Linked DNA regions of Chlorobaculum tepidum TLS. The protein of the gene in region 1 interacts with the protein of each later gene in a pairwise test. Links are inferred from orthologs where the notes say so. Each region holds a gene or a part of one and is shown in the gene's direction. Other genes may lie near its edges.

Region 1 (14,726 bases):
GGGCGGCGGCTGAAGATCGTCAAGGGCTACCATCCGTGGCTCTTCATTTCGCACGGTTTCTCGAAGGAGAAAGTCTTTCCGCTCGACATGGAGCTTGACGAAAACGAACAGGTGCTGGTGATTTCGGGGCCGAACGCGGGCGGCAAGTCGGTGGCGATGAAGACCGTCGGGCTGCTGGTCTGCATGTTGCGCCACGGCTATCTCGTGCCGTGCAGCGAGAGTTCGGAGTTCCCGCTTTTCAACAGCATCTTCATCGAAATCGGCGACGAGCAGTCGATCGAAAACGATCTCTCGACCTTCAGCTCGCACCTCTCGGCGATCCGCGACATCCTTGACCACGCGCAGCCCGACAGCCTCGTTTTGATCGACGAACTCTGCTCCGGCACCGACGTCGAGGAGGGGAGCGCCATCGCCCGCGCGGTGATTGAGGAGCTGCTTGAACGCGGCGTCAAGACCATCGTCACCACCCATCTCGGCGAGCTGAAGCTTTACGCCCACCGGCGCGAAGGGGTCGTCAACGGCGCGATGGAGTTCGACCGGCACGGCCTCGCGCCGACCTTTCGCTTCCTTAAAGGCGTGCCGGGCAACAGCTTCGCCTTTGCGATGATGCGGCGCATGGGCTTTTCGGATGAGATCGTCAACCGCGCAACAGGCTTTTTGACGACCGGTCATACCGGCTTGGAGGAGATGATCGAGGATTTCCGGAAGTCTGCGGCGAGCAACCGCGAGCTGGAGAGGGAGCTGAGGCGCGAGCGGCTCGAAGCCGAATCGATTCGCTCGGCCTTGACCTTGCAGCGGGCCGAACTGCGCAAAAAAATGCAGGAGCTGAAGAGCAGGGGGTATCGCGATCTCGACCGCCAGCTCGAACAGGCGCGCAAGGAGATTCGCGATCTCGTGCGCGAGGTGAAGGAACATCCCGGCGACGATGCGACGCTGCACAAGGCGCGGACGAAGCTGGCCGGAATGAAGCGCGAGTTGGCGGTGAAGGGGGAGCAGGTCGAGCGCGAGGTCGCGCCGCAGGCCGACCTGAGCATCCGCCCCGGCGACACGGTTCGGATTGGCGACACCAACACCACCGGCGAGGTGGAGTCGATCCAGGGCGACTCGGCGGTGGTGCAATGCGGCAACTTCCGGCTTACCACGGCGTTGCGCGGGCTGAAGAAGATTTCCCGTGCCGGTGCGAAGAAGCTGCAAAAAGAGGCGGCGACGGGCGCGGCGGCGGGCAAGAGCTGGTCGGTCAAATCGTCAACGCTCGAATCGACGCGGCTCGACCTGCGCGGCCTCACTGGTGACGAAGCGATTGCCGAGATCGGGCGTTTCATCGACGCGCTGGCGGTGCACCGGATGCCCTTCGGAACCATTGTTCACGGCAAAGGTTCCGGCGCGTTGCGGCTGCGTACGGCAGAGTTTCTCAAGCAGCACTCGCGCGTCAAAAGCTTCCGCCTTGGCGACTGGCAGGAGGGCGGTGCGGGCGTGACCGTGGTCGAGATGCGCTGAGTGCGATCAACTCATTCGCCCGGCGTATTTCAGTCAGCTTTGACAAAATGTGCAGGATGAAGTATCTTTTGCCCTTGCGAACGTTCGGATTGAGGAGGCATCGACTTCAATTTCATCATCAACATGACTTTTTCCAATCAGCTTACCATTCTGAGAATCATTCTCGTGCCGGTTTTCGTGCTGCTGCTCATGCAGGATAGCGCGTGGTACAGGCTGTTGGGGGTCATTGTCTTCGTAACGGCTTCTCTCACCGATATTTACGATGGCTACCACGCCCGTAAGTACGGCGAGGTGACGCGGCTCGGAGCGTTTCTTGATCCGCTGGCCGACAAGTTGCTCATCACTACGGCATTTCTTTTCTATGTATGGGAAGGCTATCTGGCGCTCTGGATGGTGTTGCTCGTGGCTGCCCGTGACATCGTGGTGACGGGGCTGCGCGTCTATGCGGAGCACATCGACCATCCTGTGGTGACCAGCAAGGAGGCCAAGTACAAAACCTTCGCGCAGAACCTGTTCGCCTATGTTATCATGCTTTTCATCCTGCTGAAGGAGAAGAGCTTTTTCGGCCCGAAGATGGCGGCTTTCATGGAGGTGATTCTCCATTCGCCCTGGCTTGGTTACGCGATGTTCGCCATTACGCTGTTTACGGTCTGGACTGGGGTTTCCTACCTCATCAGCAACAGGCGCCTCATCTTCCGGAATTCTGCGGGAGGGCGCTGAAGCCATGCGGCAATGGCTCGGCAGAATCTTCGGGAGCGCCTTTGGTATTGGGTATGTGCCGTTTGCGCCGGGCACCTTCGCCAGCGGAGCCGCCGCGCTGCTCTATCTTTATATCCCTACAATTCGTGAATTGCCGTTGCTCGCTTTGCTGATCGCGCTTTCGATTGTGCTTGGCGTGTGGGCTGGCGGGGCCATGGAAAAGGAGTATGGTGAGGATCCTTCGCAGGCGGTGATCGACGAGGTTGCCGGGCAATGGATTTCGCTGTTTGCCATTCCATTTTCACCGCTTGCCGTGTTGCTTGCGTTCATCTTCTTCCGGCTCTTCGACGTACTCAAGCCGGGCATTGTCGATCGTGCCCAGCACCTCCCCGGCGGCTGGGGCATCATGGCCGACGACGTGCTGGCCGGAATTCTGGCCAACCTGTTACTTCGTCTCGTGATGCTTGCCCTTCCGATGCTGCCTTACGGCTTATCCTTGTAAAACTCCAGAATCTTTCCCGACAGACTTTCGGCGTCGAGGCCGACTTCACGGTACAGCTCATCCATGCTGCCGTGGGTGACGAAGGCATCGGGCAGGCCGAACGAAATGCATTTGATTCCGGGATGGGCGTGGTGCAGATAGTTGACCACGTTGCTGCCGAAGCCGCCGATGATGCTGTTCTCCTCGATGGTGACGATGTGCGTACAGCGTGATGCCGCCATGTCGATTATCTCGGTGTCGAGCGGCTTGAGGAAGCGCATGTCGCACACCAGCGGATCGAGGCCTGCCGCTTCAAGCAGTGCAGCGGTTTCGAGCGCGCGGTTGCTCATGGTGCCGATGCCAAGCAGCGCCACCGATTTGCCATCCCGCAGAATTCGCCCCCTGCCGACCGGAACAGGCGTGAACTCCTTGTGCAGCGTCGCGCCGCTGCCGCTGCCTCGAGGATAGCGGATCGCCACCGGGCCTTTGATATCGTACAGTGCCGTGTAGAGCATGTTTCGCAGCTCCTGTTCGTCGCCGGGGGCCATGATGGTCAAATTCGGCACGACGTTGAGGTACGACAGGTCGAACGCGCCATGGTGGGTCGGGCCATCCTCGCCGACCAGGCCAGCGCGGTCGATGGCGAACACCACGTGCAGGTTTTGCAGCGCCACGTCGTGGATGAGCTGGTCGTAGGCGCGTTGCAAAAAGGTGGAATAAACGGCGAATACCGGTTTGAAGCCGCCGCAGGCGAGTCCTGCTGCGAAGGTGACAGCGTGCTGCTCGGCGATGCCCACGTCGAAGCATCTCGACGGAATAGCCTGCTGGAACAGGTCGAGCGAGGTGCCGCTCGGCATGGCTGCCGTGATCGCCGTGATGGTCGGGTCTTTCAGCGCCAGCTCGACCAGCGCTTCGCCGAACACCTCCTGATACTTCGGCTTGGCCGGTTTGCCGGGAGCCTTGACGTTCTTGCCTGTCTCGATGTCAAAGCCTCCAACACTGGCGTGCCACTTGGGCTGGTTCTCCTCGGCGGGCTTGAACCCCTTGCCCTTGGTGGTAATGACGTGTAGCAGCTTGGGGTGGTGGAGCTGGCGCATTTCGCGGAGCGCCTTGATGAGCTGCTCCATGTTGTGGCCGTCGATGGGGCCGAAGTAGCGGAAACCGAGCGCCTCGAAATACGCGCCGGGCGTGAAGGCGGCCTTGATGCCATCCTCGATGCGGTGCACGGCGGTTTTGGCTGTTTCGCCTATTTCGTTGTGCAGCAGGGAGAGGCTGTCCCATACAAACTTGCGCAAGCGGTTGTAGGTTTTGTTCAGGGTGAGGTTGACCAGATAGTTCTTCAAGCCTCCGGTGCTTGGCGAAATCGCCATCTGGTTGTCGTTGAGGATGACCAGTACGTCGGACTTCGTATCGCCGAGATGGTTCATCGCCTCGAAGGCCATGCCGCCTGTCAGGCTGCCGTCGCCGATGATCGCCACTACCTTCTCCTTTCGTCCGGCAAGGTCTCGTGCTGCCGCCAGTCCTGCCGCCGCCGAGATCGAGGTCGAGGCGTGGCCGGTGCCGAAGGCGTCGTGCGGGCTTTCGCTGCGCTTCGGGAAGCCCGCCAGGCCGTGGTAGCGGCGGTTGGTCTCCATCTGCGCCAGCCGCCCGGTGAGGATTTTGTGCACGTACGCTTGATGGCCCACGTCCCAGATGATCCGGTCGGTCGGGCTCTGGTAGACGTAGTGCAGCGCCACGGTCAGCTCCACGACTCCGAGGCTCGAACCGAAGTGTCCCCCGTTCTGCGACACCAGCTCGATCACCTTTTTCCGGCACTCGGCAGCCACCAGTTCGAGTTCGTGAAGACTCAGTTTCTTGAGGTCGGCGGGAGAGTGGATGGACGAAAGCAGTGGATAGGCCTGCGAAATCATAGCCGGAGCGGAGACGAGGTCTGCCATAGGTTAGGGGGATGATGTTCAGATGAAAGTACGTTTTTTTTCTAACCTCCCGGATCAGCCTACCGTTCCGGGATGGGGGGATTTCCTTGTTCTGAATCGAGATCGAAATCGGGATTTGGTAGAAATGAAATAAAGAGATTTTTTCCGTAGCCCATCTCCGTGGTTGCCTGATTGGACTGGTGAATCCGCAACCGTGTCGGCAAACCGGGATCTGCCAACATGGTTCTGGGGCGACCGCAAGGGTTCGCCCCTACATTTTGTTCCATGTTGCGCATGATCAAAATAATCGGTTGCACAAGATATTGGGCTGAAGCCGAGTGGAGAGATGGGGGAAAATTAACCCCGGTTTGAAAACCGGGGCAATAGGGTACATGTAAGAGGTCGAATGTCCGTCTGGTTAAAAAAACCGACTGAATGGAAAAGCGGCTCGTTGAGAAGAGGGGACTTGGTCAATAAGCCCGTGACAATTGCCCTGGACTTTAGTCCGGGGTCAAGCATCTGCTAAAAAATCCGGGCTTCAGCCCAATTCTTCATATCCTGAGCGACCCTGCGGTTTCGTCCCTTTTATTCCCCCTGGATATGCACCAGCACTTCGCGTTTTGGGCGCGGACCATCAAGTTCAATGAAAAAGATCGACTGCCATTTGCCGAGCATGAGCTGGCCTTCGGAGAACGGAATCGTTTCGGAGCTGTTCATGAAAAGTCCCAGCAGGTGCGAGTGGGCGTTGTCGCGGCCATCAATGGTTTCGATGTTGTGCAGCCAGTCGCCATCTTTCGGGATGAAGCGCTTCAGCCAGGTGGTCATGTCTTGCATGAGCCGCTCCTCCCGCTCGTTGATGTTGAGGCAGGCCGTGGTGTGGCGGCTGAGCAGCGTGACGGTGCCCTGTTGCAGACCGGATTCTTCGAGCGCCGAACGCACATCGGCGGTGATGTCGATAATGTCGATTGGCCGCGTTGTCTGGCAGGTGATGGTGGCGGTATGGTAGTTCATGGATGCGTGTGCGAAAATGTGGTGGTGAAAAACGCCGGTTGAACTGCGTCAGCTGTTTTTGGCTATGAGCAGCACTCCTTCGTGGGGCGCGAGGCGGATGCTCAGGGTCGAATCGTGCAGATGAAGTTCATGAGGATGTTCCGGAAATCGGGTTGACAAGGCGGTGATTGCCGAGTCGCCAAGCCCCGCGAGCGCTGGATGGCTGAATTGCGTGTCGATGCCGGTAGCCGAGAAGTTGGCGAGAATGAAGGCGTAAACGTCCGGAATCGTCCGGCAGTAGCCGAAACAGAGCGACTGGCCATTCGTGTTCAGTTCGAGCCATTCGGTATGCCCCTCCTGAATCACGGCCTCACGGCGGAATTCGAACAGTTTGAGGTACAGATGCAAAAGCGCCTTGTCTGAAGGCTCTTTTGAATGGCGGATGAGCTGCACGGGAATTTTCTTTTTCAAGCCGAGCATCTGCCCCTGGTGGATCAGGTTCATGCCGGGCGAGGTGAGCATCACCAGCGCCGCGACCGCGTGGTTCGGGCCGAAGCGCTCCGAGGCGCGAACCTCGTCGTGGTTCTCGATGAACCGGCACAGCTTCTGCTGATACTCCCAGTCGGCGAGCAGGTGGCCCTTGAGTTTCGGCACATTGACCGGCGAGGCGCCGAGGTAGTCGTAAAACGGTTTGTCATAGGTGAAATCGAACCCCAGCTGCTGCAATTCCGACTCGCGGTTCCAGTACGATTCGGCAAGAAAGAGAAACTTCGGGTGCTTGTGCCGGATCGCCTCGATCGCTTTCGGCCAGAACTCCTCGCTCATCTTTCCGGCCAGATTCTGCCAGGTGGTGTTGAACACATCCTTCAGGATCAGCATCGCCACATCGCAGCGCACGCCATCGCACAGGTCGCTGATGTGCGACAGGTTGTGGATCATCATTTCGTGCGTGGCCGGATTGGCGTAGTTGAGCTGCAGGGTGTCGGTCCAGGGCGGGAAGTACGGGTCTTTGCCGTGCGCGAGATATTTGCCTTTGGTGTATTCGAAGCAGGATGAGGGATCGTGGCACTGCTCGTGCCTCGAAATGGTGACGAAATATTCGGGATGCTCCGGCAGCCAGCGGTTGTCGAGTGCCATGTGGTTCGGCACGAAATCGAGGATCAGCTTGATGCCCATGTCGGCCAGGCGTTTGCGGAACGCCACGAGCGCCTCCTGACCGCCGATGACCTTGCTGACTTCGTAAGCCGGAATGGAGTAGGGGGAGCTGACAATATCCTCGGCTTGCAGATCCTTGAGATAATCGAGCAACTCCGAGCGAAGCCCCCGATGCGAAGCCGCGATAGCCGCGCTGTAGCGGCTCGGTCTCCACACGCCCATGAGCCAGACATGGGTGAACTTCCCGTCGCGAAGAATCTGCAACTCCTCATCGGGCACCTCTTCAAGGGTGATAGGGTGCCCAAGCCTCGCCGAAATCTCTTTCAGCCAGACTCGCGTATTGATTTCATAAACCAGAGGAAACATGCCTGTACCAGTTGAGCGGAGGCGGCCAGTGTCGAGGCCGGAAATTTCGGATGCCTAATATAGCAAGGAAATAGCAAAAGATAGGGCGCGAGCAGAGGTTTTACAGTTTCCGGACATGACCCGCGTGCAACTCTGGGATGGATGGCGCGGTTGAAAATTACGCAAAGGCAATGCAGCACTCCAGTGACATCACCAGCGGGGCGATCTGGGCCTAGTCTGCGGAACACAAGACAGGAGAACATATCATGACACAGCTCGAAAACAAGCATTGCGTGCCCTGCGAGGGGACGGCAGCTCCGATGGCTTCGGAAGAGCTTCAGCGGCAACTCTCCTCTCTGCCAGAGTGGACACTGGTCGATGACTCCGGCACCTCGAAACTGGTCAGGGTTTTCACGTTTAAGGATTTCCAGTCGGCGCTCGACTTTACCAACCGGGTTGGCCAGCTCGCCGAAGCCGAGGGGCACCATCCGGCGCTTCTGACCGAATGGGGCAAAGTGACCGTCTCGTGGTGGACGCACGCCATCGGAGGCATCCACCTGAACGACGTCATCATGGCGACGAAGACCGAAAAGCTGGTTTGAGGACGTTTTTTTCTAATGTCAGCGTTGGTATTCGAGTCCGGATGTGCGAAATTCTTCTGAGCTTTGTGATGGCTTGCCGATCCCCAGCCGGGAGTGTGGGCCGCTAACCTTTTATTTCCAGAAGCTTTGACAGATTTTCTCCAGGGACTCAACGATGTTCAGCGACAGGCCGTGCTCGCTACCGAAGGCCCCGTGATGGTACTGGCGGGCGCGGGGTCGGGCAAGACTCGCGTCATTACCTACCGCATCGCGCACCTCATCCGCAACGTCGGGGTTTTGCCCCAGAACATTCTCGCCCTCACCTTCACCAACAAGGCGGCGGGCGAGATGCGCCAGCGTATCGACAGCATCCTCGAATATGGCAGCGCCTCCAGCCTCTGGATCGGCACCTTCCACTCGGTGTTCGCGCGGCTTTTGCGCAGCTACATCCACCTGATCGGCTACGATCGCAACTTCTCGATTTTCGATGCCGACGACAGCAAGAGCCTCATCAAGCAGTGCATGAAGGAGCTGAACCTGTCGCCCGAAACGCTGCCGGTGAACCTCGTGCACTCGGCCATCAGCAAGGCCAAGAACAGCTTCGTCCTGCCACCGGAGTTCCATCGCAAGGCGATCGACGACCAGTCGCAGAAGATTTCGCTGGTCTATGAGCGCTACGTGCACAAGCTGCGCGAGAACAACGCGCTCGATTTCGACGACCTGCTCATCAAGCCTATCGAGCTGTTCACCGAGCAGCCGCGTGTGCTGGAGCAGTTGCAGGACTATTTCAAGTACCTGCTCATCGACGAGTACCAAGACACCAACCGCGTGCAGTACCTGGTCGCCAAAATGATCGCCGAAAAGCACCGGAACATCTTCGTCGTTGGCGACGACGCGCAGTCGATCTACTCGTGGCGCGGGGCGGACATCTCGAACATACTCAACTTCAACGACGATTACGGCGACGCGCAGGTGTTCAAGCTGGTCGATAACTACCGCAGCACCAAGACGATTCTGGACGCGGCCAACAGCGTCATCAGCCGCAACACGCACCAGATCAAAAAGGAGCTGGTGGCCAACGCCGGTATGGGTGAGCCGATCACGCTGATCGAAGCGTTCAACGAAAAGCGCGAGGCCGAAAAGGTGGCCGAGCACATCAAGTCGATCCGGCTGTCGAAGGGCGCGCAGTACCGCTCGTTCGCGGTGTTTTACCGCACCAACGCCCAGTCGCGCGTGATCGAGGACATGATGCGCCAGAACCGCATTCCGTACAAGATTTTCGGCAGCGTGTCGTTCTACAAGCGCAAGGAGATCAAGGATGCCGTGGCCTACATGCGGCTCGTGCTGAACGACCGTGACAGCGAGTCGCTTCTGCGGGTCATCAACTTTCCGCCGCGCAAGATTGGCGACGTGAGCATCAACAAGCTCAAGGAGTTCGCCGAGGAACGGAACATTTCGCTCTATGAAGCGGTGAAGCGCGCGGGTGAGGGGGGCTTCCAGGCGCGGCTCGTCAACGCGCTGACGCAGTTCACTGACCTCATCGAGGCGATGCGGAAGCAGGCCGAAGAGGGCACCGCCTACGACGTGCTTTCGATGCTCTACGAGACCACCGGCCTGCTCTCGCTCTTGAAGGAGGAGAACACGCCCGAAGCGCTTGCGCGGCACGAGAACCTTCAGGAGCTGCTCTCGATGACGCGCGACTTTGCCGACCACAATCCCAATTCGGCCACGCTCGGCGACTTCCTCTCGACCATCTCGCTCGCCTCGGACTACGACGAAACACAGGAGTCGGATAACTACGTCTCGCTCATGACGGTGCACGCGGCGAAGGGTCTTGAATTTCCGGTGGTGTTCGTCACCGGCATGGAGGAGAAGCTGTTCCCGCTCAACAGCTACGAACCGGGCGAACTGGAGGAGGAGCGGCGGCTCTTCTACGTGGCGATCACCCGAGCGCGCGAAAAGCTGTTCCTCTCGTGGGCGCAGAGCCGCTATATGTATGGCCAGCCGCAGATGTGCATGCGCTCGACCTTCATCAACGAAATCAACCCCAACATTATCGTCACCGAAGGGGGGCGCAAGCTCTCCGAAAGCCCGAAAAAGGTCGCTGCGACGGCGATGGCCGGACGCCCGGTCTTCGGCTCGTCGCTGAGGCCTCAGCCGGGGGGCAGCCCGGCGGCAAAGGTGCCGACCGTCAAACCCGCCGGATCGGCGCGTCCCACCGGCGCGGCCAAAAGCGAGTACCGCCCGGGCACCAGAGTGCAGCACGCTATCTTCGGCCCCGGCACCGTGCTCGAAGTGCAGGGCAGTGGGGCGAAGCAGAAGGTCAAGATCAACTTCCGCACCGCCGGCGAAAAAACGCTGATGGTGCAGTACGCCAATCTGAAGATCGTGTGATGAACGCTGCCTGACGGGATGCTTCGCTCTGCTCAGCATGACAAAGGCGCAGCATCCGGGAGCGACGCCGGTTGATTTATCCTTCACCCGCTACGTCCACAGCGTCAATGCCTTTTCTCCGCTTTTCTCATGCCGCCGGTCAATCTGTGATGCAACGGTGTTACGCCGTTGCTGCTTTCTTCTATATTTCCGTAATAATTGTAATTTTAAGCTGTTGGCATCCAGTCCCGTGGCTTTTGACTGGCAACGGGAAGGTATTAAACAAACGCAGTGCATGAAGATCCTTTTCGGCGTTCAGGGAACAGGGAATGGCCATATCAGCAGAAGCAGGGAGCTGGTCAGAAAGCTCAAGGAAGATGGGCATGAGGTTCAGGTCATCATCAGCGGCAGAAAGGAGGAAGAGCTTCGTGAGATTGAGGTGTTTGCTCCCTACAAGGTGCTCAAGGGCTTCACCCTGGTGACGCGCCGCGGCAAGATGAGCTACATGGAGACCATGTTCCAGCTCGATTTTGTCAGTCTTTGGACCGATGTTCTGTCGCTCGATACTTCGTGTGTCGATCTGGTGATTACCGATTTCGAGCCGGTCACTTCGATGGCTGCCCGGTTCAAAGGGATCGTGAGCGTCGGGTTTGGTCACCAGTACGCATTTCCCTTCCATATTCCCATCGCACGCGGTAATCTCTTCGAGAAGTACACTCTGCTCAATTTCGCTCCGGCCCGCTACAACGCCGGATTGCACTGGGACCATTTCAACCAGCCAATCTTTCCCCCGGTTATTCCTCAAACACTCTACGATGCCGTTCGGCCAGAAGAGGATCCGCAGAAGATTCTGGTTTATCTGCCGTTCGAGGAGGTCGAGGACATTGATGCGTTTCTCCGTCCGTTCGATGCGTACCGCTTTTTTATTTACGGCAAGGTCAAAGAGGATCGCGACGATGGTCATCTCTGTTTTCGGGGCTACTCGCGGGAGGGGTTCCTGCGCGACCTCATGGAGTGCTCCGGGGTGGTTTGCAACGCGGGCTTCGAGCTGCCGGGCGAGGCGTTGCATCTCGGCAAGAAGATGCTGCTCCGTCCGCTCGATGGCCAGATCGAGCAGGAGTCTAACGCGCTGGCAATGGTGCAGCTCGGCTATGGCATGTCGATGCACACGCTCGATGGCGAGGTGCTCAAGGAGTGGTTCGCCATGCCGCCGGGCAAGCCGCTTAATTATTCGAGGACGGTCGATTACATCGCCGAGTGGATTGCTTCGGGCAGATGGAACGATCTGCGCGTCTTTACCGATGCCGCATGGAAGGATCACTGTCGCGAGGAGTCGAAATCATGAAGCTCAGGGAACTGGTGGCCCGGAGTCGCAGCATCCGGCGGTTCGACGAACATGTCGCCGTGAATGATGCAACGCTTCGCGATCTGGTTGAGCTGGTCTGCTACACGCCGTCCGCGGCCAACAGGCAGCTGTTGCGGTTTTTGCCGGTTACAGGTGCTGATATGTCCGACAAGGTGTTTCCCTGCCTGAAATGGGCCGGGTATCTCGAAGATTGGCCTGGCCCTGAACCGGGCGAGCGTCCCGCCGCCGCCCTTGTCATGCTGTGCCGGAACGAAGATTTGCCCGGCGCGGCCTGCGACAGCGGTATTGCGGCGCAGACCATCATGCTTGGCGCGGCTGAGAAAGAGCTAGGTGGCTGCATCGTCGCCGCCATCGACCGTGAGCGTCTCATGGCGTCGCTTGGCATTCCCGACGCATGGACGGTGCTTCTTGTGATTGCGCTTGGCAAGCCCGCCGAAACGGTGGTGATTGACCAGATAAAACCGGGAGACGATATCCGCTACTGGCGCGACAAACATGGTATTCACCATGTGCCGAAGCGGCAGGTCGATGAATTGCTGGTGACGGCGGAACAGCTTCGTGAACGCGGGTAAGTCCTTAGCATGATAAAAGTAGAGGATATTCTGCGTGCCTACAGGCACGGCTTTTTCCCGATGGCCGACTCTCGCGAGGGGACGGTGAGCTGGTGCCAGCCCTACCAGCGCGCGGTGGTGCCGCTCGACAGTTTCCGGCCGTCGCGAAGCCTCCGGCGCGTCATTGGCAAAAAGCGTTTTACCATCAAAATCAATTCAGTTTTCGAACAGGTGATCCGTGCCTGCTCGCAGCCTCGTTCAACCGGGCAGGAGACCTGGCTTTCGGAGGAGATTATCAAGGTGTTTCTCAAGCTGCATCGTCTCGGAGTGGCGCACAGTGTGGAGAGCTGGCAGGATGGCGAGCTTGCCGGAGGGCTGTACGGTCTGTCGATGGGTGGGGCTTTTTTCGGTGAGTCGATGTTCTTTTTTCGGTCTGATGCCTCGAAAGTCGCCTTTGCCTGGCTGGTGGGCTATCTCAAACGCAAAGGCTATCTCCTGCTCGACGCGCAGATCATGAACCCACACCTTGAGAGTCTCGGTGCGATTGAAATCCCCCACGAAGAGTACATGGTGCAGCTTGAGCGCGCTCTCGGAAAAAAGATTTCGTTTGTCTGAGAAGCAAAGGGGAAAAGAGCTACCTTTTTCTATTTGACAACGGGTTGAAACGCGGCCTTTATTCAACGTTCGATCAACCGCTGTTTTCGAAGCACCAATTCTTCTTGGTGCATTTTGAGATGGATGCGAGAAGCGTCATGGTTCATTCACCTATAAAACAAACGCCGACGGCAATGAAACAGAGATTTTTACAGGCTTTCTTTATCGTGTTCGCAATAAGCAGCTTTTTTGGCGGCGTATCGCTTGCGGCTGATTCATCACCCGCAGTTTCCAAAAAGGCGGCAACCAGTCCGGAATCCGGGAAGACGGTTTCCAAGGATATTTCAAAGCCAGGCGTCTGGTCGAAGTTTGAAATGCTTTCATTCACGGATCGGGTAGTATTCAGGGATACTATGGCCGGTCTTACAGGGGTGGGCTATGAGCCTCTTGTTGTCAGGAAGCAGATTGTTGAAGGCGTGAACTACGAATTTTTCTGTAACGCGAGGGCCGTCTATCCTGGCACGGATTGGCATCCTGCAATGGTGCTGATTTACAAGCCACTGAAAGGCAACGCAGTCATTAAGAAGATCAGCAAGATAGATGGGCGCTGAAACGAGTCTGTTTGTTCTGTCTTGTAATTGTTTATATCATTATTCCAAAATGATTTAGCGATCTTTTGAAAATGTTGCTGTAAAAGTGCTAACTTCACAGTTCGTTTTATCGGGATCATTTTTCAGGCTGTATCAAAGGAGTGTGCCGCATGTCGTCGAGAGATTTATCTGAAAAACAGTCTCCGCCAAGGATTATCATCTATTCCGGCAAAGGGGGAACGGGCAAGACCACCATTTCGTCCTCTACGGCAGTCGCCCTTGCACGACAAGGCAAACGGGTGCTCATCATGTCCTCCGATCCGGCTCACTCGCTCTCTGATGTGTTCGGCGTGCAGATTGGCCGCAACGAGCCGCTCAAGATCGAAAAGAACCTGTACGGTCTCGAAGTCGATACCATCTACGAGCTGAAGAAAAACATGTCGGGCTTCCAGAAGTTCGTCTCTTCGTCGTACAAGAATCAGGGCATTGACAGCGGCATGGCTTCGGAGCTGACCACGCAGCCAGGTCTTGACGAAATCTTCGCGCTTTCCCGTCTGCTCGACGAATCGCAGTCCGGCAAGTGGGACACTATCGTGCTCGATACCTCGCCGACCGGCAACACGCTTCGACTGCTCGCCTACCCGGAGATCATCATCGGCGGCAACATGGGCAAGCAGTTCTTCAAGCTCTACAAGAGCATGTCTTCGCTGGCGCGTCCTCTCTCGGGCAACAATATTCCCGACGACGACTTCTTCAACGAGGTCAACGTGCTGCTCAAGCAGATGGAGGACATCAACGAGTTCATTCTCAGCCCGGAGGTCACCTTCCGGCTGGTGCTGAACCCGGAGAAACTCTCGATTCTCGAAACCAAGCGCGCCTATACTTTCGTGCACCTCTACGGTATCAATATCGACGGCATCGTCATCAACAAGATTCTGCCGACCTCGCGAACCGTGGGCGAGTACTTCGAGTTCTGGGCCGATCTGCACAGCAAGTACCTGATGGAGATCGACAACTCCTTCTATCCGACGCCGGTCTTCCGCTGCCACCTGCAACGCACCGAGCCGATCGGCCCCGACGCTCTCTACGACATCAGCCAGATCGTCTTCGGCGAAGAGGCTCCCGACAAGACCTTCTATTCGGGCAAGAACTTCTGGATCGAGAGCAAAAAGAATCAGGCGACCTCTGACAACCGCGAGGTGCTCTGCATCCGGATTCCGTTCCTCAAGGACGCCGCAGATGTCTCGGTCGAGCGTATGGGTACCGACATCATCGTCACGGTTGACCGCGCCCAGCGCAATATCACCTTGCCAAGGGCGCTCTACAGCCTCGACATGGATCGCTTCGTCCGTGAAGACAACATACTGAGGGTGATCTTCAAGGAGGTTAAGGTTGACAAGGAGGAGATGGAGCTGAACGTCAACAAGAACGTTCTTGACAAGTTGCGCTCCATGCGCCGCCTGAAAATCTGACAGCTGTGCCACCGGATTCCGCGCTTCTTGCCATTCCCGATGGCGCGGCCCTGACTGGTGGCAGGTTGATTTCCGTACCACAGTTTGTGTTGTATCGCCTTTTCCGTCAGGATGCA
Region 2 (14,618 bases), 860 kb from region 1 along the record:
GAGTTCCTGCACGCGGGCGTCGAGGTGATCTCGGAGCTGCTTGACTCGCCGTGGCACGAAGACCGGATGCTTGCGTTGCTGCTGCTCATCGAGCGTTACCAGTCGTCAAGCGAGAGCGGCAGGGAGGCGCTGTACGAGTTCTACTGCACGCTAACCGGCCGTATCAATAACTGGGACCTGGTTGATCTTTCCGCACCCTGCATCGTTGGCCGCCATCTCCACACTCGCGACCGCTCGCGGCTTTACCGCTTCGTCGAATCGTCCAGCCTCTGGGAGCGCCGCATCGCTATCGTTTCGACCTTCCACTTCATTCGTAACAACGACTTCTCCGACACTCTTGCCTTGGCCGAACGCCTGCTCACCGACCCCGAAGAGCTGCTCCACAAAGCCACCGGATGGATGCTCCGCGAAGTTGGCAAACGCGATCAGCCATTGCTCGAAGCCTTCCTTGAGCACTACGCTATCGCCATGCCCCGTACGATGCTGCGCTACGCCATCGAGCGCTTCCCGGAGGATGAGCGAAAGGGGTGGTTAAAGCGGCGTTGATCCTCGGAGCGCCATGCCTCAGCCTGGTAGTGGAGCCGAATGCTTCACGTTTTGAGTGGGCAGCCAAGAGGCTTCGGAAATTGTGGACTGGAGAGACGTCGTGGACTTGGTGGCCCCTGCAATTCTTCATTCAAAATTCATCATTGGGCGGCTCCGCCGGTCTGCCACAATCCGAAGCTCAGCATGTCGGCGAGCGATTCGAACTGCTTCGTCTTCGTGTCGCCGATGCCGTGGCCGGCTTTGTAATCCGTGAAAAAAAGCACCGGTTTGCCGGAGGTGGTGGCTTCCTGTAACCTTGCGGCGAATTTGGCCGGTTGCCAGGCGGGGACTCTCGGGTCGTTCATGCCTGCTGTGATGAGCACTGCGGGGTATTTTACGCCGTCGCGGATGTGCAGGTAGGCATCCATTTCGAGGAGCGCCTTGCACTCCTCGGGGTTTTTGACGGTGCCGAATTCGGGCACGTTGACCGGGCCATTGGGGCTGAATTCGCCTCTCACCGCGTTGAGCACGCCGACCTGCGGCATGGCGGCGGCGAAGAGGTCGGGGCGCTCGGTTATGGCGCGCCCGATGAGAATGCCGCCTGCGCTGGCCGAGTTGATGGCGATGTGTTCGGGCGAGGTGTAGCCCTCATGAATCAGATATTCGGCGCAGGCGATGAGGTCTTTCCAGGTGTTGGGCTTGGTCGATTTCATGCCCGCCTTGTGCCAGGCGTCGCCCAGCTCTCCGCCGCCGCGTACGTGGGCCACGGCGAGGATGCCGCCCTTGTAGGTCCAGAGCAGGAACGAGGGGTTGAAGAACGGGGTCATCGAGTTGCCATACGCGCCGTAACCGTAGATCAGCACGGGATTTTTGCCATCCATCCTGATGCCGCGATTGTAGATCAGCGACAGCGGCACCTTGACGCCGTCATAGGAGGTCGCCATTACCTCCTTGACTTCAAGGTTGTCGTATTCGGGGTAGCTCGCCTTCGACGAGAGCGTTTCGTCGATGAAACGATTGTGCTTCGCATCGTAGCGGTAGCGGCGATAGTCGTGGTTCCAGCCGCCTATGACCGTCCACAGTTCAGGCCTGTCGAATCCCTTTGAACCGATCGACATCGTGCCCGCCTCGAACGGAGTCTCGATCTTTTCCGGCTTTGTGCTGCCGTAGTTCAGATGATACAACTCCTCCCGGACGCCGTTGGTGGAGATGGTGTAGAAGAGTCCTTCGTTGGTCAGCGCCAGGGCGGTAAGGGTGCCCTCCGCCGGTTCCGGAATGACCGTTTCGGCGGTCGCCAGATCGGGGTGGTCGAGCGAGGTTTTCAGTACTTTGAAGCGCGGCGCGTTCTTCGGTGTGAAGACGTAGAGATTGTGTTTGGTCGCGGCAAAATCGTAAACATCGTCTTCAGGGCGGAAGAGCGTTTTCCAGGGGATGGTTTTTTCGTTCCAGAACCTGGCAGGAGCATACCATGCGGTGACTCTGGGATCGACGCTGCCGACGAAGGCGAAAATTTTCTCGCTTTTCCGGTCGTATATGACCGACGGAATGTCCTCAGGCTTGATGGGCAGGGCGGGATTGTGGGTGCGTGAAAAGATTTCGCGGTCGGTCGATGGATCGGTGCCAACCACGTGCAGCAACACCTTGCTGTCGAGCTCACGTGCTTTGTCGTGCAGATCGGCGGTGTTCATCCGGTTGTAGAAAAACGACTTGCCGTCTGGAAGCCACGACGGCGAAGCGAACCAGCAGCGGTCAATCCTCTCGGGCCAGATGTGGCCGTCCCTGACGTCAATGATCAGCATGACGGAATTTTCCGAACCGTTCGGCGAGACGGTGACGATCACCTTTGAGGCGTCGATATTCGGTGCGACTTCGCTGATGACGAAGGTGCTGCCGCTTCCGTCCTTGTATGTTGTCGGATCGAAAAGCAATCGCTCCTGACCTTTGTATCCCTTGCGGGTGTAGAGTTTGCCGGTTTCGTCCACGGGCGTCTGCTTGAGGTAGAAGTAGTGGTCGTTATCCGTAATGGAAAGATCGAAAACCTTCTCTTTTCTGCGCTGGTCGAACTCCTTCATCTTTTCGATGAGTTCGTTGCGGCCCGGAATGGCGTCGAGCACCTGGCGGGCGTGATCCGACTCGCGCCGGTACCAGGCGGCGACTTTCGGGTCTTTGAGATTTTCGAGCGGACGGTATGGGTCTGCGATGCGTTCGCCGCAGACGGTTTCGACGACATTGGCGGAAGGCGCATCCATGTTTGCCTTGTTATCTGCACGGGCAGGAATTGGCGTGGAAAACAGGAGGGCTGAGAGGCACAGGATGGCCGGGGTGTGCCCGGCGAGCATGGTTCTGTAATTCATGTATCGGTGTGTCAACAGTGTAGGTATCGGTTTCGAATCAGTTGTGCAGTTTCTTCAACAGGAAGGCCATCGAGTGGCCGAGGTCGCGCATGTTTTCCATGCCTTCGGTGTCGTTGACGACTTCGCCGCCGTCACGTCCACCGAAGCCGAGGTTCCAGTAGGTCGAGCCGACCATGAACATCTGGCAGATCTGGAAGAGGTGGTTAATGCTGTCGTAGGCGTGAATGCCGCCGCCCCGCCGGAGCGAGACCACCGACGCGCCGACCTTGTGGCGGAACAGCTGGCCGTTGGTGCGCGACACGAAGCCGGCGCGGTCGATGAGCGCTTTCAGTTCGGGCGTGATGTCGGCGAAGTAGGTGGGTGAGCCGAGGATCATGCCGTCCGCTTCGACCATCTTCGCGAAGATTTCGTTGAAGCCGTCGCCCTTGGTTGAGCACTCGCTGTTCTTGTTTTTGATGCAGGCGTAGCAGGCGCGGCATCCTTTGATGTTTGTGCCGCCGACCTGGATCAGTTCGGTTTCGATGCCTTCATCTTCGAGCACCTCGAAGATGGTCTTGAGCATGATCGAGGTGTTGCCCGCCCGGCGCGGGCTGCCGTTGATGCCAATGACTTTCATGGTTTCGCGCTGTTCCGGATGGAGAATCGTTGTCCGGAGAATTCAAAAAATATAGCGGCAATATAAGCGATAAGTTCAGAGAAGTAACACCGGAGTGATCTAAAGCGTTTGTGTGGTTCGTTTCATCACGCTTCGGATTTTTTCGAGTACGGTCTTCATATCCTCTGGCAGGGGTGCGGTGAAGGCGAGCGGTTCGCCGGTGGTGGGCTGGCGGAAACGGAGGGTTTCGGCGTGCAGTGCCTGTCGGCCCATCAGCTCCAGCAGGTTGTGCGTGAACGGTTCGCTCTTGCTGAAGGGGAGCGTGCGAGGCGTTGCGCCGCCGTAGGTTTGGTCGCCGAGAATCGGGTGGCCGAGGTGTTGCAGATGGACGCGAATCTGGTGGGTACGGCCCGTGTGCAGCGTCATATCCATCAGCGCGAAGTACGCGAGGTCTTCGACAACAAGGTAGTCCGTGATGGCGTGCTTGCCTTCAGCACCCTCGAACGGGAAGTTGGCCATCACCTTGCGGTTTTTGTGCGACCGCCCGATATTGGTCTTGATCGTGCCGGATGGCGGATTGGGCACGCCCCAGACGATGGCTTTATAGACCTTTTCGACCTGCCGCCGGGCGAACTGTGTGGCGAGCTTGTGCAGCGCCACCGGATTCTTGGCGACGATGATGAGGCCCGAGGTGTCCTTGTCGAGCCGGTGCACGATGCCGGGGCGCATCTCCGTCTTGTCGAGATCGTCCGCATCCTTGCCGAGATGGTGCAGGATCGCGTTGGCCAGTGTGCCCGTCCAGTTGCCGAACGCCGGATGCACCACCATGCCGGCCTCCTTGTCGATCACCATCAGGTCGTCGTCCTCGTAAAGGATGCTGATCGGAATATCCTCCGGAGCGAGCTCCGGAGCGGGTGGACGCAGGAAGGTGATGTGGATGTGGTCGCACGACTTGATGCGGTAATTTGACTTGACCGGCTTGCCGTTGACCAGCACGCGCTGCTCCTCGATCGCCTTCTGCACCTTGTTGCGCGTGGCGTTTTCAACCTGCTGCGTGAGGTAGCGGTCGATGCGCATCGGCGTCTGCACCTTGCTGACCTGAAGGGTCATGGTTTTCGGTGCGGCTTCGGGCTGAAGCTCCTTCGGGGATTCGGTTTTTAGCGGCTCTTTTTGCATTTTGTGGCGGCTTCGGTCATGACTTGTGAAAGTCATTATATGTGAAAGTTATTATAGTCAAAGAATCGTCTCGTGCAACCGTGAATGTCCATCGCTGCCGATTCAGGGGGTGATGCGCTTCACACAACCAGTTACGTTATGCAGCAGGCAGATACTCTCGCAGCGCAATTCGATGTCGCCGTCATCGGTTCCGGCCCCGGCGGTTACGAGGCGGCCATTCATGCCGCGCGTTACGGCCTGAAGACCTGCATTGTCGAAAAGGCGGTGCTTGGCGGTGTTTGCGTCAACTGGGGCTGCATTCCGACCAAAGCGCTGCTTCGGAGTGCAGAGGTGTTTGATCTGGCAAAGAATCCAGAGACTTTTGGCGTCAATGTCGGCAACGTATCGTTCGATCTCGCGCAGGCGGTCAAGCGCAGCCGGAATGTGGCGCTGAAAAGCTCGAAGGGCGTGGCGTATCTGCTCAAGAAGGCTGCTGTTGAGGTGTTGGCGGGCGAGGCGGTGCTGACCGGCGGCGCAGGCGTGATGGTCACCATGCCGGACGGTTCTGTGCGCATGCTCGGAGCGAAAAACATCATTGTTGCGACGGGATCGACGCCGCGCGTGATTCCGGGGCTGGAGCCGGACGGCAAAAAGATCATCACCAGCCGCGAGGCGCTGATTCTGAAAGAGGTGCCGAAGTCGATGATCGTGGTCGGCGGTGGCGCGATTGGCGTCGAGATGGCCTGGTTCTACGCCAAGGCGGGCTCGAAGGTGACGATTGTCGAGCTGATGCCGCGCATGCTACCCGCCGAAGAGGCGGAGGTTTCCGAGGCGCTGAAGCGCTCGTTCGAGAAGGCGGGCATCACGGTGCACTGTGGCGCGAAGCTCGATAATGTTGCTGTCAGCGAGTCCGGCGTATCCGCCGAACTGGTCGTCGAAGGCTCGGCGCCGCAGACGCTCAATGCGTCGTGCCTGCTTGTGGCTGTCGGCGTGACCGGCGCGATCGATGGGCTCGGCCTCGATGCAGTGGGCGTCGAAACGGAGCGCGGATTCATTCGTACCGACGGGCAGTGCCGTACCTCCGCGCCGGGTATCTATGCTATCGGCGACGTTCGAGGCGGGATGCTGCTGGCGCACAAGGCGTCGGCGGAGGCGGCCATCGCGGTCGAAGCCATTGCCGGAAAATCGCCCGAGCCGCTTTCGGAGCCGCTTATTCCGCGCTGTGTCTATGCCCAGCCGTCGGTGGCTTCGGTTGGCCTGACCGAGGAGGCCGCGGTCAACGCCGGGTATCAGGTCGCGGTAGGCCGCTCGCAGTTCGCCGCCTCGGGCAAAGCCAACGCCTATGGGCAGCTCGAAGGCTTCGTCAAGCTGGTGTTTGACGCTGCAACCGGCAAGATGCTCGGCGGCCATCTCATCGGCCACGATGCGGTTGAGCTGATTGGCGAACTTGGACTGGCGTGCCGCTATGGCGTGACGGCGGGAGGCCTCGTGAATACGGTTCACGCCCATCCGACCCTGTCGGAAACGGTCAGGGAGGCGGCGTTTGATGCGCTTCAAAGCATGGGGTAAAACCTGGTTTTTTGTGAGTTTTTTATCGTGTCGCATTCGTGAAAAGCGTTTGTTATCTCTATGCTAAAAGCATAAATTCAAAGTTCATTATTTGATTTTCGTCTTAACCAAGCCAGCCCTGCCGGGAAAACCGTGATCGGCGAAGCCCGGGTCGGGTACTAACCAACCAATCGACTATGACCCAGACTGCCAACGCCGCAAAAAAAACCACTTCAACCAAGGCATCGGCCGCCAAGGAAGCCAAGGTAAAGGTAACTGCAGAAGAAAAGGCTGTGACTGAAGTCAAGAAGCCGGCTGCAAAAAAGAAAAGTGCCCTGGCATTTCCCTTCACTGCCATTGTCGGGCAGGAGGAGATGAAGCTCAGTCTGATTCTCAATATCATCGATCCGAGGATCGGCGGCGTTCTAGTTATGGGTCATCGCGGTACCGGCAAGAGCACGACCGTTCGCGCGTTGGCCGAGGTGCTTCCGCTCATTCCGCGCGTCAAGGGTGATATTTACAACCGCACCGTCGAACAGTATATCGAGATGGAGGCTGCCGGAAAAGGCGCTCCGGCCATCAAGCCCGAGGATGTCGAGACAGAACTGATTCCCGTGCCGGTGGTTGACCTTCCGCTTGGTGCTACCGAAGACCGCGTTTGCGGCACCATCGACATCGAAAAGGCGCTTACCAGCGGCGTCAAGGCTTTTGAGCCTGGTCTGCTTGCCCAGTCCAACCGCGGTTTCCTCTATATCGACGAGGTCAACCTTCTCGATGACCACCTGGTTGACGTGCTGCTCGACGTGGCCGCCAGCGGCAAGAACGTGGTTGAACGCGAAGGTATCAGTATCCGCCACCCCGCCCGTTTCGTGCTGGTCGGTTCGGGCAACCCGGAAGAGGGCGAGCTTCGTCCGCAGCTTCTCGACCGTTTCGGTCTCCACGCCCGCATCACCACCATCAACGACGTTGCCAAGAGGGTGCAGATCGTCAAGCTCCGCCGTGAGTTCGACGAGGATCCGGAAGCCTTCATGAAGAAGGTCTCTCGTGAGCAGCAGAAACTCCGGAAAAAGATCGTCGCCGCCCAGCAGCTTCTTCCGCAGGTTACGATGGACGACGCGGTGCTTACCGACATTGCGAAGCTTTGCATGAACCTCGGTATCGACGGTCACCGCGGCGAGTTGACCATCACCCGTACCGCTCACGCCTATGCCGCCTGGGAGGGTGACAAGAAGGTGACCATGAAGCACGTTCGCGAAATCGCCGGTCTCTGCCTTCGCCACCGCCTTCGCAAGGATCCGCTCGAAACCGTCGATGCGGGAGAGAAGATCGATCGCGAACTCGCAAAAGTACTGGGAGAGGCCGAAGCAGCAGCATGATAGCATTTACCGACATTGTAGGAATGGATCTGGCCAAGCAGGCGCTCATGCTCTTGGCCGTCGATCCCTCCCTTGGCGGTGTCGTGATTCCTTCGACCGTAGGTTCGGGAAAATCGACGCTCGCAAGGGCATTTGCCGACATTCTGCCTGAAGGCACTCCCTTTGTGGAGCTGCCGCTGAACGTGACCGAAGACCGTCTCATCGGCGGCGTCGATCTCGAAGCCACCCTTGCTTCAGGCCAGCGTGTCGTGCAGCACGGTGTGCTTTCAAAGGCGCACAAGGGCGTTCTCTATGTCGATTCGCTCAGCCTGCTCGACAGCTCCGCCGTGTCGCACATCATGGACGCCATGAGCCGTGGCGCGGTGATCGTTGAGCGCGAGGGACTCAGCGAGGTGCATCCGGCGGACTTCATGCTGGTTGGCACCTACGACCCGAGTGATGGCGAGGTGCGCATGGGCCTGCTCGACCGCATCGGTATTATTGTGCCGTTCACACCGGTGAACGACTATCGCGCCCGCAAGCAGATTGTCAGTCTCGTGATGGGCACGCGTAACGAAGAGGATACGCAGGATGAACTGCGCATGCTTCGCGGCATCATCGGCGCGGCAAGGGAGCAGTTGCATCACGTCTCGATTACCAACGAGCAGATCAAGGGTCTTATCCAGACCGCCATCAGCCTTGGCGTCGAGGGCAACCGCGTCGATATTTTCGCGATCCGTGCTGCCATCGCCAACGCTGCGCTCAACCAGCGTACCGAGGTGGACGACGAAGATCTGAAGCTCGCCATGAAGCTGGTGCTGGTGCCGAGGGCGACCCGTATGCCCGAGCGCGAACCCAACCCCGAGGAGATGGCCCAGGACGAGCCGCCGCCGCAGGAGGAGCAGCCGCAGGACGAAGCCGAGGATCAGAACGCACCGCCGGACGAGGCCGACTCCGATGCCGACGAGGAGCAGGAGGAGACTCCCGACATGATCGAGGAGTTGATGATGGATGCCGTTGAGACCGAACTGCCCGACAACATCCTCAACATCTCGCTCGCTTCCAAGAAGAAGGCAAAAAGCGGCAGTCGAGGCGAGGCGCTGAACAACAAGCGAGGCCGCTTCGTGCGTTCGCAGCCGGGCGAAATCAAGAGCGGCAAGGTCGCCTTGATTCCGACGCTGATTTCCGCCGCACCGTGGCAGGCATCGAGAAAAGCCGAGCAGGCAAAAAAGGGCATTAAGTCTACGGCTGCACTCATCATCGGCAAGGATGACATCAAGATCAAGCGTTTCCGCGACAAGTCCGGCACGCTCTTCATCTTCATGGTGGACGCGTCCGGCTCGATGGCGCTGAACCGCATGCGCCAGGCCAAGGGCGCGGTGGCGAGCCTGTTGCAGAACGCTTACGTGCATCGCGACCAGGTTTCGCTGATCTCGTTCCGTGGCAAGCAGGCGCAGGTGCTCCTGCCACCATCGCAGAGCGTGGATCGCGCCAAACGAGAGCTTGACGTGCTGCCGACTGGGGGCGGAACTCCGCTTGCCTCGGCCTTGCTTACCGGCTGGGAAACCGCCAAGCAGGCGCGCGCCAAAGGTATCACGCAAATCATGTTCGTCATGATCACCGACGGTCGCGGCAATATTCCGCTGGGTGCTGCATACGATCCCAACGCGACCAAAGCGTCCAAGGAGGAGCTTGAAAAAGAGGTCGAAGCATTAGCCCTCTCCATCCAGGCCGATGGCATCGCCTCGATTGTGGTCGATACCCAGATGAACTACTTGTCACGAGGCGAAGCACCCAAGCTCGCGCAGAAACTCGGTGGCCGGTACTTCTACCTTCCCAACGCCAAAGCTGAACAGATCGTCGAAGCTGCGTTGAGCTGACCTGTCTTCTTTGTCATTTGCCGTCTCGCTGTAAAGCGGGACGGCATGATGGCTTCTTTTACTCCGAATCGGAACTTTGTAGTACCCCGCCATCCTCTTTTAACTCAATAGCCTCATTGCTTATCAGTCTGTATCGCGTCAAACCTGTACTCCATCACGAACAAATATAGATGGTGGCGCTTAGGAATTAATTCCTGCTTTTATACATTAAATGAGCGTCGACAGGGCAGGAGTTTGCCTGTGGTCGCACGCTTACCATTAATGTGTACAGACAAACCCCGTCATGGCACAAAGACGTAAAATCACGGCGATTGTGGGTCTCGAGCAGTACAATGCCGGGCTCTGGAGGAAAATCAAGAGCATGCTCGACAAAGATGCCGAGCTGGTTCAGTTGAGCGATGTCGATCTCGAAAAGCAGAATCCCGAGGCGGCCAAGGCCATCCGGGAGGCCGACTGCGTGTTTATGAGCATGATCAACTTCAAGGAGCAGGTCGACTGGTTCAAGGAGCAGCTCAATCAGGGAACCAACGAGAAGACCATCTTCATCTTCGAGTCGATGCCTGAGGCGATGGCGCTCACCAAGGTTGGGAGTTATCAGGTCACAGAAGGGAAGTCGGGTATGCCGGACATGGTGAAGAAGATCGCCAAGATGCTGGTCAAGGGGCGCGACGAGGATGCGCTCTACGGCTACATGAAGCTGATGAAGATCATGCGCACCATCCTGCCGCTGGTGCCGAACAAGGCGAAGGATTTCAAGAACTGGTTGATGGTCTACTCCTACTGGCTCCAGCCGACGCCGGAGAATATCGTCAACATGTTCCGCTTGATTTTGCGCGAGTATTTTGACTCGAATGTCAAGGTGGAGCCTATTGTCGATGTGCCAAACATGGGACTCTACCATCCCGACGCGAAGGAGTACTTCAAGGATGTGAAGAGCTTCAAAAGCTGGTCGAAGAAGCGTGGCGTGAACTTTGACAAGTCGCAGAAGATGGCCTTGCTCTTCTTCCGCAAGCATCTGTTGCAGGAAAAAACCTATATCGATAACACCATCCGCACACTCGAAAAGCATGGCTTGAACGTGTTCCCGGCTTTCGTAATGGGCGTCGAGGGGCACGTTCTCGTGCGCGACTGGTTGATGAAAGAGAAGATCGACCTCTTGGTGAACATGATGGGGTTCGGTCTCGTCGGTGGCCCGGCAGGTTCGACCAAACCCGGCACGGCAGCCGAGGCGCGGCACGAGATTCTGACCGGTCTCGATGTGCCCTACATGGTTGCCCAGCCGCTGCTGGTGCAGGATTTCGAGTCGTGGCACGAACTTGGCGTTTCGCCGATGCAGGTGACCTTCACCTACTCGATTCCTGAGATGGACGGCGCGGTGGCACCGGTAATTCTCGGCGCGTTGCAGGACGGGAAGGTCGAGACCGTGCAGGAGCGGCTCGACCGGCTGGCGATTCTTTCCAAAAAATGGATGCGCCTGCGGGCCACCCCAAACCGCGACAAGCGAGTGGCGCTGGTGGTGTACGACTATCCGCCAGGCCTCGGCAAGAAGGCGACGGCGGCCCTGCTCGACGTGCCGACCACGCTTCTGCGGATTCTGGAGCGTCTAAAGAAAGAGGGCTACAACGTCGGTACGCTGCCCGAGTCGCCCGAGAAACTTTTCGAGATGCTTGATCGCGCGACCGATTACCAGATCATGCAGAACAAGCCGGAAGCCATCAAGGTGAGCCGCGAGAAGTACAATGAGCTGGTCACCTACCACGAGCGCGAGCGCATCGAGGAGCGCTGGCAGGCCTTCCCCGGCGAGATCGCGCCGATTGGCTCCGACGAGGTGTTCCTCGGCGGCTTGCGGCTCGGTAACATCTACATCGGTGTGCAGCCGCGTCTCGGCGTGCAGGGCGACCCGATGCGCTTGATTTTTGACAAGGCCAACACGCCTCACCATCAGTACATCTCCTTCTACCGCTGGATCAGCCGCGAGTTCGACGCGCACGCGCTCGTTCATGTGGGAATGCACGGCTCGGTCGAGTGGATGCCAGGCCTTCAGACCGGCCTGACCGGCGAGTGCTGGCCCGACGCGCTGCTCGGCGAGGTGCCACATTTCTACATCTATCCGGTGAACAACCCGAGCGAATCGACCATCGCCAAGCGCCGCGGACTGGCCACGATGGTCTCGCACGTGGTACCGCCGCTGGCCCGCGCCGGCTTGTACAAGGAGCTGCCTGCGCTGAAGGAGCTGCTTGCCGACTATCGCGAGCGCAACCAGGCTCAGGGTGAGGATGTCGAACAGGTGCAGGAGGCGATCATGACCAAAGCTGAGCTGCTCAACCTGACCGACGACTGTCCGCGCCGTCCCGACGAGCCGTTCAGTGACTTTGTCAGCCGCCTTTACATCTACATCGTCGAGCTGGAAAACCGCCTCATCTCCAACTCGCTGCATGTCTTCGGTGAGGCGGGGCCGCTCGAATCCCAGATCATCACGATCACCGAGACCATCAAGAATCGCGGCGAAAACGGCCGCTCGCTGCCTTACATCTTTATCGATACCTCTGGCAAAAACGGCCACTACGGCAGTTACGAGGAGATTTCGAGCCTGTCGCGCAAGGGCGACGAAGCCGCGATCAAACTTCGCGAGTGGGCCGAGAACGCCTGCCGCGAGTTCGTCAAGCAGACGATGTTCGACCGCAAGAATCCGCTACAGGCGTTCGAGTTGGTGACTGGTGGAAGCCGGATGCCGGAGGAAGACAAGCCCTTCATCCAGCGCATCATTCAGGAGGGCGCGATGATGATTCAGGCGCTCAGCGACAACAGCAGCGAAATGAACTCGCTCGTCAAGGTGCTCGAAGGCGGCTACATTTCCTCTGGCCCCGGCGGCGACCTGGTGCGCGACGGCATGAACGTGCTGCCGTCTGGTCGCAACATCCACTCCATCGACCCGTGGCGCATCCCGTCCGAGACCGCCTTCAAGCGAGGCACCCTGATTGCCGATGGCCTGATCGCCAAGCATATCGCCGAGAACGACGGGCAGTATCCCGAAACCATTGCCGAGGTGATCTGGGGTCTCGACACCATCAAGACCAAGGGTGAAGCGGTGGCCGTGGTGATTCGGCTCATGGGCGCGGAACCGGCCTACGACGCTTTTGGCAAGATCAGCCACTACAGCCTTACGCCGCTCGACAAGCTCGGCCGTCCGCGCATCGATGTGCTGATGCAGCTCAGCCCGATCTTCCGCGACGCTTTCGGCATTCTGATGGATCAGCTCGACCGCCTTGTCAAGGACGCCGCCAAGGCTGACGAGCCGCACGAGATGAACTACATTAAAAAGCACGTTGATGAAGCGCTGGCCGAGGGGATGGATTTCGAAGCCGCTACCGCCCGCCAGTTTACGCAGGCTCCGGGTTCTTACGGAACCTATGTCGATGACATGATCGAGGATTCGGCGTGGGAAAACGAGGGTGACCTCGACGATCTCTTCATTCGCCGCAACAGCAGCGCGTATGGCGGCGGGCGCAAGGGCGAAAAGCAGCCCGAGATTCTGCAGAAACTGCTCGGCTCGGTCGATCGCGTGGTGCATCAGGTGGACTCCACCGAGTTCGGTATTTCCGATATCGACCACTACTTTTCGTCGTCGGGTTCGCTCCAGCTCGCCGCCAGACGCCGCAACACAAAGACCTCGGACATCAAGCTCAACTACGTCGAGTCGTTCACCTCGGACATCAAGCTCGACGAGGCTGACAAATTGCTACGCGTCGAGTACCGCTCCAAGCTGCTTAACCCGAAGTGGTTCGAGGGGATGCTCAAGCACGGCCACAGCGGCGCGGGCGAAATCAGCAATCGTGTTACCTACATGCTCGGCTGGGACGCCGTCACCAAGAGCGTGGACGACTGGGTCTATAAAAAGACTGCCGAAACTTACGCCCTTGACCCCGAAATGCGCGAACGCCTCGCCACGCTCAACCCGCAAGCGATCAAGAACATCGTGGGCCGGATGCTCGAAGCGCACGGACGCGGCATGTGGAAAGCCGACCAGAGCATGATCGACGAGCTTCAGGAGATCTATGCTGATCTGGAGGACAGGCTGGAAGGCATGGCCGACGAGTAATTGATAATTGACAGTTGATAATGGATAATTAGGGGCGGACCTGTGTGTCCGCCCTTAGAGCGTAATACCGCGCGTTATCTGATCTGTCCGATATTCCTGGTCGCCTCAAATGCTCGTTCTCATGCAGTGATTGTACCTTGACTTCACCCGTTCGGCGAACCATTTCGTGGAGAGGTTCTTGCTGACGAATTTTGGGCTGTTGAGCGGGATGTCGGGCAGCACGGCATAGATCGGGTGGCCATATTTTTTCTTGTACAGTTCCGAGAGCGTTTTGTACGACCAGGTCTCCTCGAAATCATAGCTTTTTTCCTGCTGGAAATCTTTCATCACCTTTTTTTCATCGAACCCGATGCCCTTGTCTTTCAAGAAATTGATGAAGGTGACATACGTGACCGACGGCGTTGCATTGCCGTTTTCATAGCTTAGCAGGTCGCCGTCCGTATCGACCATTCTGTGTGTCAGCCGGCCAAGCATCTTCTGGAATCCGGCGTTCCTGCTGGTGTAGTGGCCCGCGTTGAAATCGGCGAACACATATTTCCAGTCGTCGTAGTTGTGTTTGTAGTCGAGCAGGTAGGCCGTGCCATAAAAGACGCCTCCCTTGCAGGTGTAAAGCATGTCGCGCACGCTGCCGCCACCGGCGTTCCGGGGTTTTTTCGGGTACTCTTCGGCGAACTTCACCGACACCTGCATCGAACCGGCGGTGGTGATCAGATCACTCGCATCCTTTTTGAGCACGAGCAAAATCGGCTTGGTGACGCTTGCCGAGGTGAACTCGTCGTACCACTTCTCGAAATCGAGTTCGCTCTGGATCGAGTCGATATTTTCGCGAAATGTTCGTCCGTTTGAGGCGGTTTGATCAAGCCTGGTTTCGATCAGGAGCCTCAGCACCTCGTTCGATTCGGCTGCCTCGATCTTTTTACGCAGAATGCTCGCCATGCGTGAGTTTTTCGGCGAGATCGAAAAGGCGCTGACCTGCGAAATGACGGCGCAAACAGCACTGACATGCTCCTTGTCCACTGGCTGCCCCAGCTCTTCAAGGCTTTCTTTTATCGCTCTGGCCCAGATGTCGGGCGAAGGGTTGTTTGGTCTCGATGCACGCACCAGTTT

What was found.
Region 2: the proteins of AYT24_RS01695 (region 1) and lpdA interact in binary tests that used the Escherichia coli proteins (3 or more experiments, as listed by UniProt). The link is inferred for Chlorobaculum tepidum TLS from one-to-one orthologs.

The regions. Positions count from the first base shown.
Region 1 is NC_002932.3:350,341-365,066, forward strand. What follows is about bases 7,500-10,434. They hold AYT24_RS01695 (ATP-dependent helicase), read left to right. Parts: upstream 7,500-7,811; coding sequence 7,812-10,058; downstream 10,059-10,434. Other genes in these bases: AYT24_RS01690 (4a-hydroxytetrahydrobiopterin dehydratase), read left to right, coding at 7,500-7,685; AYT24_RS01700 (glycosyltransferase family protein), read left to right, coding at 10,333-10,434. Also shown: AYT24_RS01660 (endonuclease MutS2), read left to right, coding at 1-1,497; pgsA (CDP-diacylglycerol--glycerol-3-phosphate 3-phosphatidyltransferase), read left to right, coding at 1,621-2,217; AYT24_RS01670 (phosphatidylglycerophosphatase A family protein), read left to right, coding at 2,222-2,698; dxs (1-deoxy-D-xylulose-5-phosphate synthase), read right to left, coding at 2,680-4,614; AYT24_RS10410 (hypothetical protein), read right to left, coding at 4,674-4,889; AYT24_RS01680 (secondary thiamine-phosphate synthase enzyme YjbQ), read right to left, coding at 5,179-5,604; AYT24_RS01685 (alpha-amylase family glycosyl hydrolase), read right to left, coding at 5,653-7,104; more of AYT24_RS01690, read left to right, coding at 7,350-7,499; more of AYT24_RS01700, read left to right, coding at 10,435-11,382; AYT24_RS01705 (nitroreductase family protein), read left to right, coding at 11,346-11,975; aat (leucyl/phenylalanyl-tRNA--protein transferase), read left to right, coding at 11,985-12,569; AYT24_RS10415 (hypothetical protein), read left to right, coding at 12,614-13,159; AYT24_RS01720 (ArsA family ATPase), read left to right, coding at 13,309-14,610. UniProt on the Escherichia coli protein: A helicase with DNA-dependent ATPase activity. Unwinds DNA duplexes with 3'-5' polarity. Translocates on single-stranded DNA with 3'-5' polarity. Initiates unwinding more efficiently from a nicked substrate than double-stranded DNA.
Region 2 is NC_002932.3:1,210,848-1,225,465, reverse strand. What follows is about bases 4,167-6,993. They hold lpdA (dihydrolipoyl dehydrogenase), read left to right. Parts: upstream 4,167-4,788; coding sequence 4,789-6,198; downstream 6,199-6,993. Other genes in these bases: bchI (magnesium chelatase ATPase subunit I), read left to right, coding at 6,375-6,993; AYT24_RS05885 (RluA family pseudouridine synthase), read right to left, coding at 4,167-4,650. Also shown: AYT24_RS05900 (DNA alkylation repair protein), read left to right, coding at 1-546; AYT24_RS05895 (prolyl oligopeptidase family serine peptidase), read right to left, coding at 687-2,879; AYT24_RS05890 (flavodoxin family protein), read right to left, coding at 2,917-3,495; more of AYT24_RS05885, read right to left, coding at 3,595-4,166; more of bchI, read left to right, coding at 6,994-7,553; bchD (magnesium chelatase ATPase subunit D), read left to right, coding at 7,550-9,412; bchH (magnesium chelatase subunit H), read left to right, coding at 9,696-13,511; AYT24_RS05860 (DUF1615 domain-containing protein), read right to left, coding at 13,617-14,618. UniProt on the Escherichia coli protein: Lipoamide dehydrogenase is a component of the glycine cleavage system as well as of the alpha-ketoacid dehydrogenase complexes.